One region of the Actinoalloteichus sp. AHMU CJ021 genome, then DNA from elsewhere that is predicted to be linked to it. Evidence: predicted binding sites of a transcription regulator. Region 1 holds the regulator's gene; the other holds the start of a gene.
What was found. Region 1 encodes LexA, which represses DNA repair genes until DNA is damaged. Its sites were predicted from a motif close to CGAACACGTGTTCG; they were not measured.

Region 1 (4,412 bases):
GCGCATGAACGAGACCGGGCCCGAGGCGGTGCCGCCGGAGGACAACAACTCCTTGGAGGACCGGATGCGGGACAGGTTCAGCCCCGCGCCGGAGCCGCCCTTGAAGATCAGCCCCTCCTCGCGGTACCAGTTCAGGATCGACTCCATCGTGTCGTCGACCGCCAGGATGAAGCACGCGCTGACCTGCTGCGGGGAGGAGGTGCCGACGTTGAACCACACCGGGGAGTTGAAGCTGAACACCTGGTGGAGCAGCATGTGGGTGAGCTCGTGCTCGAAGATCTCCGCGTCGGCGTCGGTCTCGAAGTAGCCGTGCTCGACCCCGGCCGCGACGTAGGTGCCCACGACCCGGTCGATGAGCTGGCGGAGGCTGTTCTCCCGGTGCTCCGAACCGACCGCTCCCCGGAAGTACTTGCTGGTGACGATGTTCACGGCGTTGACCGACCAGAAGTCGGGGAACTCGACGCCCCGCTGCTCGAAGTTGACCGACCCGTCCCGCCAGTTGGTCATGACCACGTCGCGGTGCTGCCAGTTCACGGCGTCGTAGGGGTGGACGCCCTCCGTGGTGTGCACTCGGCCCACCCGGAGCTTCGCTCCCGCCGACCGGGATCCGCCGGTGGTGGACTTCGCCTTGCCCCTGGCTCGTCCGGTGGCGCTCCCGACGGTTTCAGTCATGCCGCTCTCTCCTCGTCCTGCTGGTGTGGTTCGTCCGCCACTCGGGCGGTTCCGGTCGTGGTCAACCCGCGGTGGGGCTGCCCTCCGGGCAGCCGTCAGCCCCGTCACGTTGCCGGGTGTGGGTGTGGGCCGTCGTGGCCCCGAAGTCGGATCCGCTGACGCCCTCAGGGGGCCTCGGCTGGCTCCTCCCCGTCCGCCTGGACGGTCCGCAACTCGGCGATTTCCTTTTCGAAGTCCTCCACGGAGGAGAACGCCCGGTAGACGCTGGCGAAGCGCAGGTACGCGACCTCGTCGAGGTCCCGGAGTGGTCCCAGGATGGCCAGACCGACCTCGTGGCTGGCGATCTCGGCGGAGCCCGTGGACCGGACGACCTCCTCGACGCGGTGCGCGAGCTGTTGCAGCGCGTCCTCGTCCACCGGCCGTCCCTGGCAGGCGCGCTGGACGCCTCGGACGACCTTGTTCCGGCTGAACGGCTCCGTCACTCCGGAGCGTTTCACGACGGCGAGCACTGCTTCCTCAACCGTGGTGAACCGGCGACCACAGCCCGTGCACGACCTCCGACGCCGGATGGCCTGTCCCTCGTCGACCTCCCGCGAGTCGACGACGCGGGAGTCAGAGTGTCGACAGAACGGACACCGCACGATCCACCCCTTAACTCGGTACGCACTGGTGGGACCGGCATCGCCGCGCCCGGTGACCAGGATACTCGGGCATCGTTCACCAAGCTCACCCGAACCCCAATCTGTAGAGCGTTCCCGGCACTCCGACACTAGATGTTGGGGTCCAAACCTAGACACGCGGCCGAAGCGGGTGCAAGCAACGACACGGGTGAACCCCGACTTCGCCCTGACGGGTGGGCCCGACCTGGCCGTACGCCGCTCCGTCACGGCGCGCGCACCCCAGGTGACGTGCCACCCGCCCCCGCCCGAACCACCCCCACCCCGAGCGGGCACCCCACCCGACACCCGGCCCGAGCGCGCGCCGAGCGCAGCCGCCCACGGGGCGATCGGAATGGGCGGACGATGCGTGCGGTGGACGTCGAACAAGGAATTGCGACGCGATCCGAACCGAACAGACGTTCGATTTCCTTCGTCCTTTCCGGCACTCGGGGAACCGGGGCGACGGGGGGACTCGCCCATTCGAACAGGTGTTTGATCTTCACGTATGTTCGCGTTACCGTGGACATCTCGACAGTCCCGGCGGAGTGGGGCGGACGACGGTCGGCGCGATGTCGATACCGCCACTCCCTCCGCGGCAGTCCCGGGTGATCCACGCGTGGACGGCACGATGATCACGGATCATCTGGTTGCGCGGGAATCACGACGGTGACCGGAGCCGAACGTCGTCACGACGTCGGTGCGACGAGGGCGACAGCCCAGGAGGACAGGAGATGGCACGCAGGACCGAGCCGGATCTGGGCCCCGACCGCGCGGCGGCCGTGTCCGAGGTGCCCTCGACGGGCGCCGCGTCCCCTCCGAACGGCGCGCTGACCAGCCGCCAACAACGGGTGCTCGACGTCATCAGGCAGTGGTTGGACGAGCACGGCTACCCACCCAGCATCCGGGAGATCGGAGAGGCGGTCGGTCTGACCTCCACCTCCTCGGTGGCGCACCAGCTGCGCACACTGGAGCGGAAGGGGTACCTGCGCCGGGATCCCAACCGGCCGCGCGCGGTCGGCGTGCTCCCGGTCGACGTGGTCGTGCCAGCCACGGAGGAGCCCACTACCTCGGCGCCCGCCTACGTACCCCTGCTGGGCCGCATCGCGGCGGGAGGTCCCGTTCTCGCGGAGGAGGCGGTGGAGGACGTCTTCCCCCTCCCCAGGGAGATCGTCGGTGAGGGTTCCCTGTTCCTGCTCCGAGTCACGGGTGACTCGATGGTGGAGGCGGCGATCACCGACGGCGACTGGGTGGTGGTCCGGCAGCAGCCCGACGCCGAGAACGGCGACGTCGTCGCCGCGATGCTGGAGGGCGAGGCGACGGTCAAGACCTTCCGCCGGCGCGAGGACCACGTCTGGTTGATGCCGCACAACCCCGCCTTCGAACCGATCCTCGGCGATGACGCGACCATCCTCGGCAAGGTGGTGGCGGTCCTCCGCCGGCTCTGACCACCCCGCCGCCGCGCTGGGGAGGGAGGCGGGGCCGCACGTCGCCTCGGAAGGACGTGGGGGTGCCCTTCGGCTCCCGCCCCGGTCGCGGAGCTGGGACCGCCGCGCGGGGGCCCGCCACCACGTTGCCGAGCGAGGAGCGGCAGTGGCGGGAGCTGGCGCCGGCTGCGCCGGGAGTGCGGACCACCCACCCGCGCCGGTCCCCACGGCCCTCGTCCGCCCTCGGCCGGAGTTCGGCATGGCGACGGCGCCGCGGCCGGGTCACCACTCCCCGGCCAGGGTGTGGGCATCCCGCAGGAGGTGAGACCCCCGGACGCGCGGCACTGGGAACGGACGGGTCGGCTGGGGCGCCCTGTCCGTCCCGCTCCAGCGCCCCTCGGCCTCCCGCCCGGCCGCCCCGGGGTCTAGGTGGCCCGCCGCGAACGGCTCACGACCCAGGTCAGGAGCGCCGCGAGCAGGCCGGCGATCCCCAGGGCCTGCCAACCCGGCATCCCCTCGTCGTCAGCACTGAGGGCGGCGTCCTCCCCGTGGTCCCGCCCGGCTTCGCCGCGGTCCTCCTCCTCGGACGGGACCTCGCCGCTCGCCGTGGACCCCCGGGAACGTTCCGCCTCGGCGAGCAGCTCGACGGCGCCCGGGTAGGCCCGGATCGGCTGGTTCTCACCCTCCGAGGTCGAGAGCAAGGTGCCATCCGGCTCGAGGGCGACGGCCTCCCCCTGCGGCTCGTCCGGGATCGGGATGTTGACCGGTTCTCCGGCCAGGGCCTCCACCACGTCGCCGTCGGGGGCGCTGAACAGGTAGGCCTCGGTGTAGGTGCGCAGCGCGACCACGGTGCCGTCCGCGCTGACCGAGCCGCCCGTGACCGCCACCGACCCCACCATCTCCGGGATCGGCCCCCCTGGCGTGGTGGTGCTCCGGAACCGCACCGAGCCCACCTCCTCCAGGGGCACCGGCCCCGGGGTGCGCAGCGGCTCCGCCGGTCGGTACACGTAGGCGGTTCCGAAGATCTCCTTCGTCACGATGTGGGGTACGCCGTCGCGGTCCAGCAGCAGTGCCTCGGCGTCGTGCGGACCACGCGGGTAGGTCATCCGGTGCAGCGACGCCACCCCGTCCGGGGTGATGCGGACGAAGGCGACGTGCTCCCGCCGCCGGCGGTTGTCGCCGGTCTCGGCCACCCAGATCGTGCCGTCCGGGGCGACCGCGACGTCCCCGACGTCGTAGTGGTCGATGCCGGTGGTGATCACCCTCGCCACCGAGCAGTCCCGGTTGAGGACGAACACCTGGACCTGCGGATCGTGGTCGTTGACCACGTACCAGTGCGTGCCGTCCGAGGCGATGCCGGAGACCATCGTCAGCCGGGGGTCGCTCATCCTGCACAACTCCACCGGCTCCGGCGGTCGCACCTCCGCCGCCGCCGGAACCGAACCGAGGACGGTGAGCGCCACGACCCCCAGCACGGCCGACGCGACGGCCATCAGTGGCGCGCCGGCACGTCCACGGCGAACTCCCGCAGCGCGGCGGCGAGGTTCGGCCACACACGGGCCCGCAACCGGGTACCGGTGTCGGTGTGCTCCTCCTCCAGCACCTCCCCCTCCTCGTGCACGCGAGCGACCAGCTCACCACGCGAGTAGGGCACCAG
Region 2 (4,412 bases), 310 kb from region 1:
GGCTGACGACCGGGCCAGGGCGGCCCGGTCCCGGGTGTCCGGGCCCGGGCCCGCTCCGGAGGTCGTGACGGCTCCCCGCGACGCGGAGGGCTTCCTCCCAGCCCCGGTGGGGCGTCCCGTAGGGTCGCGCTGACGGGAGAAGTAGCGCGACGTCCCGCCCGGAGGTGCGTTTCGTGGCCGATGACCAGGAGCTCCGACGGAGGCTGCGGACCGCCGCCGAGGAGGACGGCGTCGCGATCGTGCACGTCGCCGAGGAGCGGAACGCGCCGCCCTTCGCCCAGACCGTCGGCGTCTACCGCAGTTGCGGCATGCCGGAGGTCGTGGTGATCGGCCTGCCGCCCAAGGTCGCCCACGCGGTGCTCAGCACATACTCGGAGCGGGCCCGCGCGGGGGAGGACTTCGTCCCGGGCCGGTGCTACGAACGGTTCCTCAAGGACCTGCCCGTCACCTTCGAACGGGTGCACCGGGGCTTCTACGCCGAGTACTTCGGGCACGCCTTCCTGCTCAACCGCAAGGGCACCTTCCCCGCCCTCCAGATGATCGTCGCCGCGCCGGACGGGTCCTGGCCGTGGCAACCGGACGCGCCGGGTGGGTTCGCCCAGTACCAGCCGGTGCTCACCGACAGCGGCCGCCCCGAGAGCTGGGTGCCGGGGGAGACCGGTCCCTGACGGGCCCCGCCGCACCCCGGACGGCTCCGGGCACCCCGGGCCGGCCGTGCCCTCCGGGTGCGCCCGCGGGAACGCCGCCCCCTCACCTCCGCGCACGCGCGCCACCTGCCCGGGCGGCCACCGGCGGTGCCGGTCGGCCGGTGTCGACACCCGGCACGGCACGTGGCAGCCTTCTTGCGATGCCTGAGCTGCCCGATGTCGAGGGATTCCGTCGCGTCGTCGTGGAACACGCCCTGGGCCGGCCCGTCCGGGATGTCGTCGTGTTCGACGCCGCGATCCTGCACGGCGCCTCTCCCCAGGAGCTCGCCGCCGCCCTGCGCGGGCGTCGGTTCGCCCGGGCGGATCGGCACGGCAAGTGGCTGCTGCTGCGCTTCGAGGACCACGCCGCGCCGACCGGCGAGGACCGGCCCGCCGCGCCCGCCGACGGGAACCCGGCCGTTCCCGCCCCCGCCCCCGCCGACGGGGACGGCGTGGCAGGGGCCGGACGGGTGCCTGGGGGCCCCGTCCTCGCGCTGCACTTCGGGATGACGGGGTCGCTGCGCTGGCAGGCGCCTCCCGACCGCCGGCGCGGTCACCGCCACGACCGGGTGCGGATCGTCCTCGACGAGGGTGAGCTGCGCTTCCGCGACCAGCGCAAGCTCCAGGGCATCTGGCTGGCCGAGGACGAGCGCGGGGTCGACGAGCTGCTCGCCGGCCAGGGGCCGGACGCCGCCACCCTCGACTTCCGCGACTTCGACGCCCGCCTGCCCCCGTCCCGACGTGCCGTCAAGGCCGCCCTGATCGACCAGGGCGTCCTGGCCGGTATCGGCAACCTGCTCGCCGACGAGATGTTGTGGCGCGCGGGCATCCACCCGGACCGCAGCCTGGCCCGCCTGACCCCCTCCCAGCGGCGGACGCTGCACCGCCAGCTGCGGCGGCTGCTCCCGCAGGCGGTCAAGGCCGGCCGGGTTCCCGACAAGAAGGGCTGGTTGACCGGGCTGCGGGACCAACCGGACGCCAGCTGCCCGGTCTGCGGCACCACCCTCGAGCACAGCCGCACCGCCGGACGATCCAGCCTGTGGTGCCCCCGCTGCCAACCACCGGGGTGAGCCGCGCCCGCTCCGGGCGCCGGGGAACCGGGCCTCCGAGCCCCTCGCACGGCGGCGGCGGATCGGACCGCCGGTGGGAGGCGGGCGGGCGCGCCGCTCGCGGCGTGATCCACTCGAACCGGTAGCCTGATCGCTCGAACTGATGTTCGTCCGCCCCAGGCCGGGCGGTGGCCGGGTGGCCACCGGCACCGGAGGGCGGGCCGACCGGCGGGAGGCGAGGCGTGCGGGTGCTCGGCGTCGATCCCGGCCTGACCCGGTGCGGGATCGGTGTCGTCGACGGTGGCCACGGCCGGGCCGTGCGCTTCGTGGCCGTCGACGTGGTGCGCACGCCCGCCGACGCGGAACTCCCGGAGCGGCTGCTGGCCGTGTCCGACGCCGTCGAACGGTGGCTGGACGCGCACCGACCCGACACCGTCGCCGTCGAGCGGGTGTTCAGCCAGCACAACGTGCGCACGGTGATGGGCACCGCGCAGGCCAGCGGCGTCGTCGCCCTCGCGGCGGCCCGCCGTTCCCTCCCGGTCGTGTTCCACACCCCCAGCGAGGTCAAGGCCGCCGTGACCGGCTCCGGTCGGGCGGACAAGAAGCAGGTCGGGGCCATGGTCACCCGCATCCTGCGGCTCACCGAGGTGCCCAGGCCGGCCGACGCCGCCGACGCCCTGGCACTGGCGATCTGCCACCTGTGGCGGGGCCCGGTGTCCGCGCGGCTGGCCCAGGCCCAGGCCCAGGCGGCCCAGCTCGCCAAGGCCCACCGGGCCAGGCTGGCGGCGGCCAGGAGGAAGGAATGAGCCGGTGATCTCCTCGGTACGCGGAACGGTGCGCTCCGTCGGTCTCGACCACGCCGTCGTCGAGGTCTCCGGGATCGGGCTCGCCGTGCGCACCACCCCGACCACGCTGGCCGGGCTGCGACGTGGCGAACAGGTCGAGCTCGTGACCAGCCTCGTCATCCGGGAGGACTCCTGGACGCTGTACGGGTTCCCCACCGACGAGGTCAAGGAGCTCTTCGAACTGCTCCAGACCGTCTCCGGCGTCGGTCCCCGGCTCGCGCTGGCCATGCTGGCGGTGCTGGAACCGGACCAGCTGCGCACGGCGGTGTCCGAGGGCAACCTGACCACCCTCACCCAGGTGCCCGGCATCGGCCGCAAGGGGGCGGAGCGCCTCGTCGTGGAGCTGCGGGACAAGCTCGGCCCGGTGGCTCCCGCCGGCGGTGGGGACGGGGCGGCGGCGCCGGACGCCGGCCAGCGGCGCACCCACGTGGTCGAGGCCCTGGTCGGTCTCGGGTTCACGGCGAAGCAGGCGGAGCAGGCGGTGGAGAAGGTGCTGGCCACCGACGGTGGCGGGGACACCTCCGGGATCCTGCGGAAGTCCCTCGCGCTGCTGGGGCGCAAGCGGTGAGGCGTGGCCAGGTGGGACGACGTGAGGACGACGGGGCGGTGACGTGACGGACGACTGGGCGAATGACTGGGCGGACCTCGACGTCGGCTCCGGCGGAACGGGGGCCGGTCAGCGGGGCGGCGAGGACGCGCTGTCGACCAGCGCGGAACCCGGGGACCGGGATGTCGAGGCCACACTGCGGCCCCGGTCGCTGCCGGAGTTCGTCGGGCAGCCCCGGGTGCGCGAGCAGCTCGAACTCGTCCTGACCGGGGCCAGGAACCGGGGTGCCCCTCCCGACCACGTGTTGCTCTCCGGGCCGCCCGGACTCGGCAAGACCAGCATGGCGATGATCATCGGGGCGGAGCTGGGCGCCTCGGTGCGGATGACCTCGGGGCCCGCCCTGGAGCGGGCCGGGGATCTCGCCGCCATGCTCTCCAACCTGGCCGAGGGCGACGTGCTCTTCATCGACGAGATCCACCGGGTGGCCCGGCCGGCGGAGGAGATGCTGTACCTGGCGATGGAGGACTTCCGGGTTGACGTGGTCGTCGGCAAGGGGCCGGGCGCCACCAGCATCCCGCTGGAGATCGCGCCGTTCACCCTGGTCGGCGCCACCACCAGGTCGGGGGCGCTGACCGGTCCCCTGCGGGACCGCTTCGGGTTCACCGCCCACATGGAGTTCTACTCCCCGGCGGAGCTGGAGCGGATCATCACCCGTTCCGCCAGCATCCTCGGGGTCGACCTCCGACCCGACGGCGCCCGGGAGATCGCCGGGCGCTCGCGGGGCACGCCCCGGATCGCCAACCGGCTGCTCCGCCGGGTCCGCGACTACGCGGAGGTCCGTTCGGACGGCGCCGTCACCGTGGAGACCGCGCGGGCCGCCCTGCTGGTGTACGACGTCGACGAACTGGGACTGGACCGGCTGGACCGGGCCGTGCTCACCGCCCTGGTGCGGTCCTTCGGGGGAGGCCCGGTCGGGGTCTCGACGCTCGCCGTCGCCGTCGGGGAGGAGCCGGGGACGGTCGAGGAGGTCTGCGAGCCGTACCTGGTGCGGGCGGGAATGCTCGCCAGGACCCCCCGAGGGCGGGTCGCCACGGCCGCGGCCTGGGAACACCTGGGTCTGCGCCCACCGGAGGACGCGGCGGCCGCGCAGACCGCGGGGCGGACCGCCCCTGGCGGCGAGGGTTAGAGTGGTGACGCACGGCGATTCGGTGCACGCGCACGAACGGAGTGTGTGCTCCCGGTAAGGGGCGGAACGCGGAGGACCTCTCGGGGACTGGCACACTGG

Region 2: ruvC (crossover junction endodeoxyribonuclease RuvC) is a predicted target of LexA. The motif match lies at 1,892-1,905, and genes of this name have one in related genera.

Annotation. Positions count from the first base shown of each region.
Region 1 covers NZ_CP025990.1:1,262,188-1,266,599, forward strand. Annotated here, with positions in the region: gene C1701_RS05025 (vitamin B12-dependent ribonucleotide reductase) at 1-672, opposite strand, end outside; gene nrdR (transcriptional regulator NrdR) at 837-1,313, opposite strand; gene lexA (transcriptional repressor LexA) at 2,063-2,776, shown strand; gene C1701_RS05040 (hypothetical protein) at 3,181-4,248, opposite strand; gene hflX (GTPase HflX) at 4,248-4,412, opposite strand, start outside.
Region 2 covers NZ_CP025990.1:947,292-951,703, reverse strand. Annotated here, with positions in the region: gene C1701_RS03595 (YebC/PmpR family DNA-binding transcriptional regulator) at 1-6, shown strand, start outside; gene C1701_RS03590 (DUF4262 domain-containing protein) at 174-668, shown strand; gene C1701_RS03585 (Fpg/Nei family DNA glycosylase) at 848-1,756, shown strand; gene ruvC (crossover junction endodeoxyribonuclease RuvC) at 1,978-2,541, shown strand; gene ruvA (Holliday junction branch migration protein RuvA) at 2,546-3,148, shown strand; gene ruvB (Holliday junction branch migration DNA helicase RuvB) at 3,279-4,313, shown strand.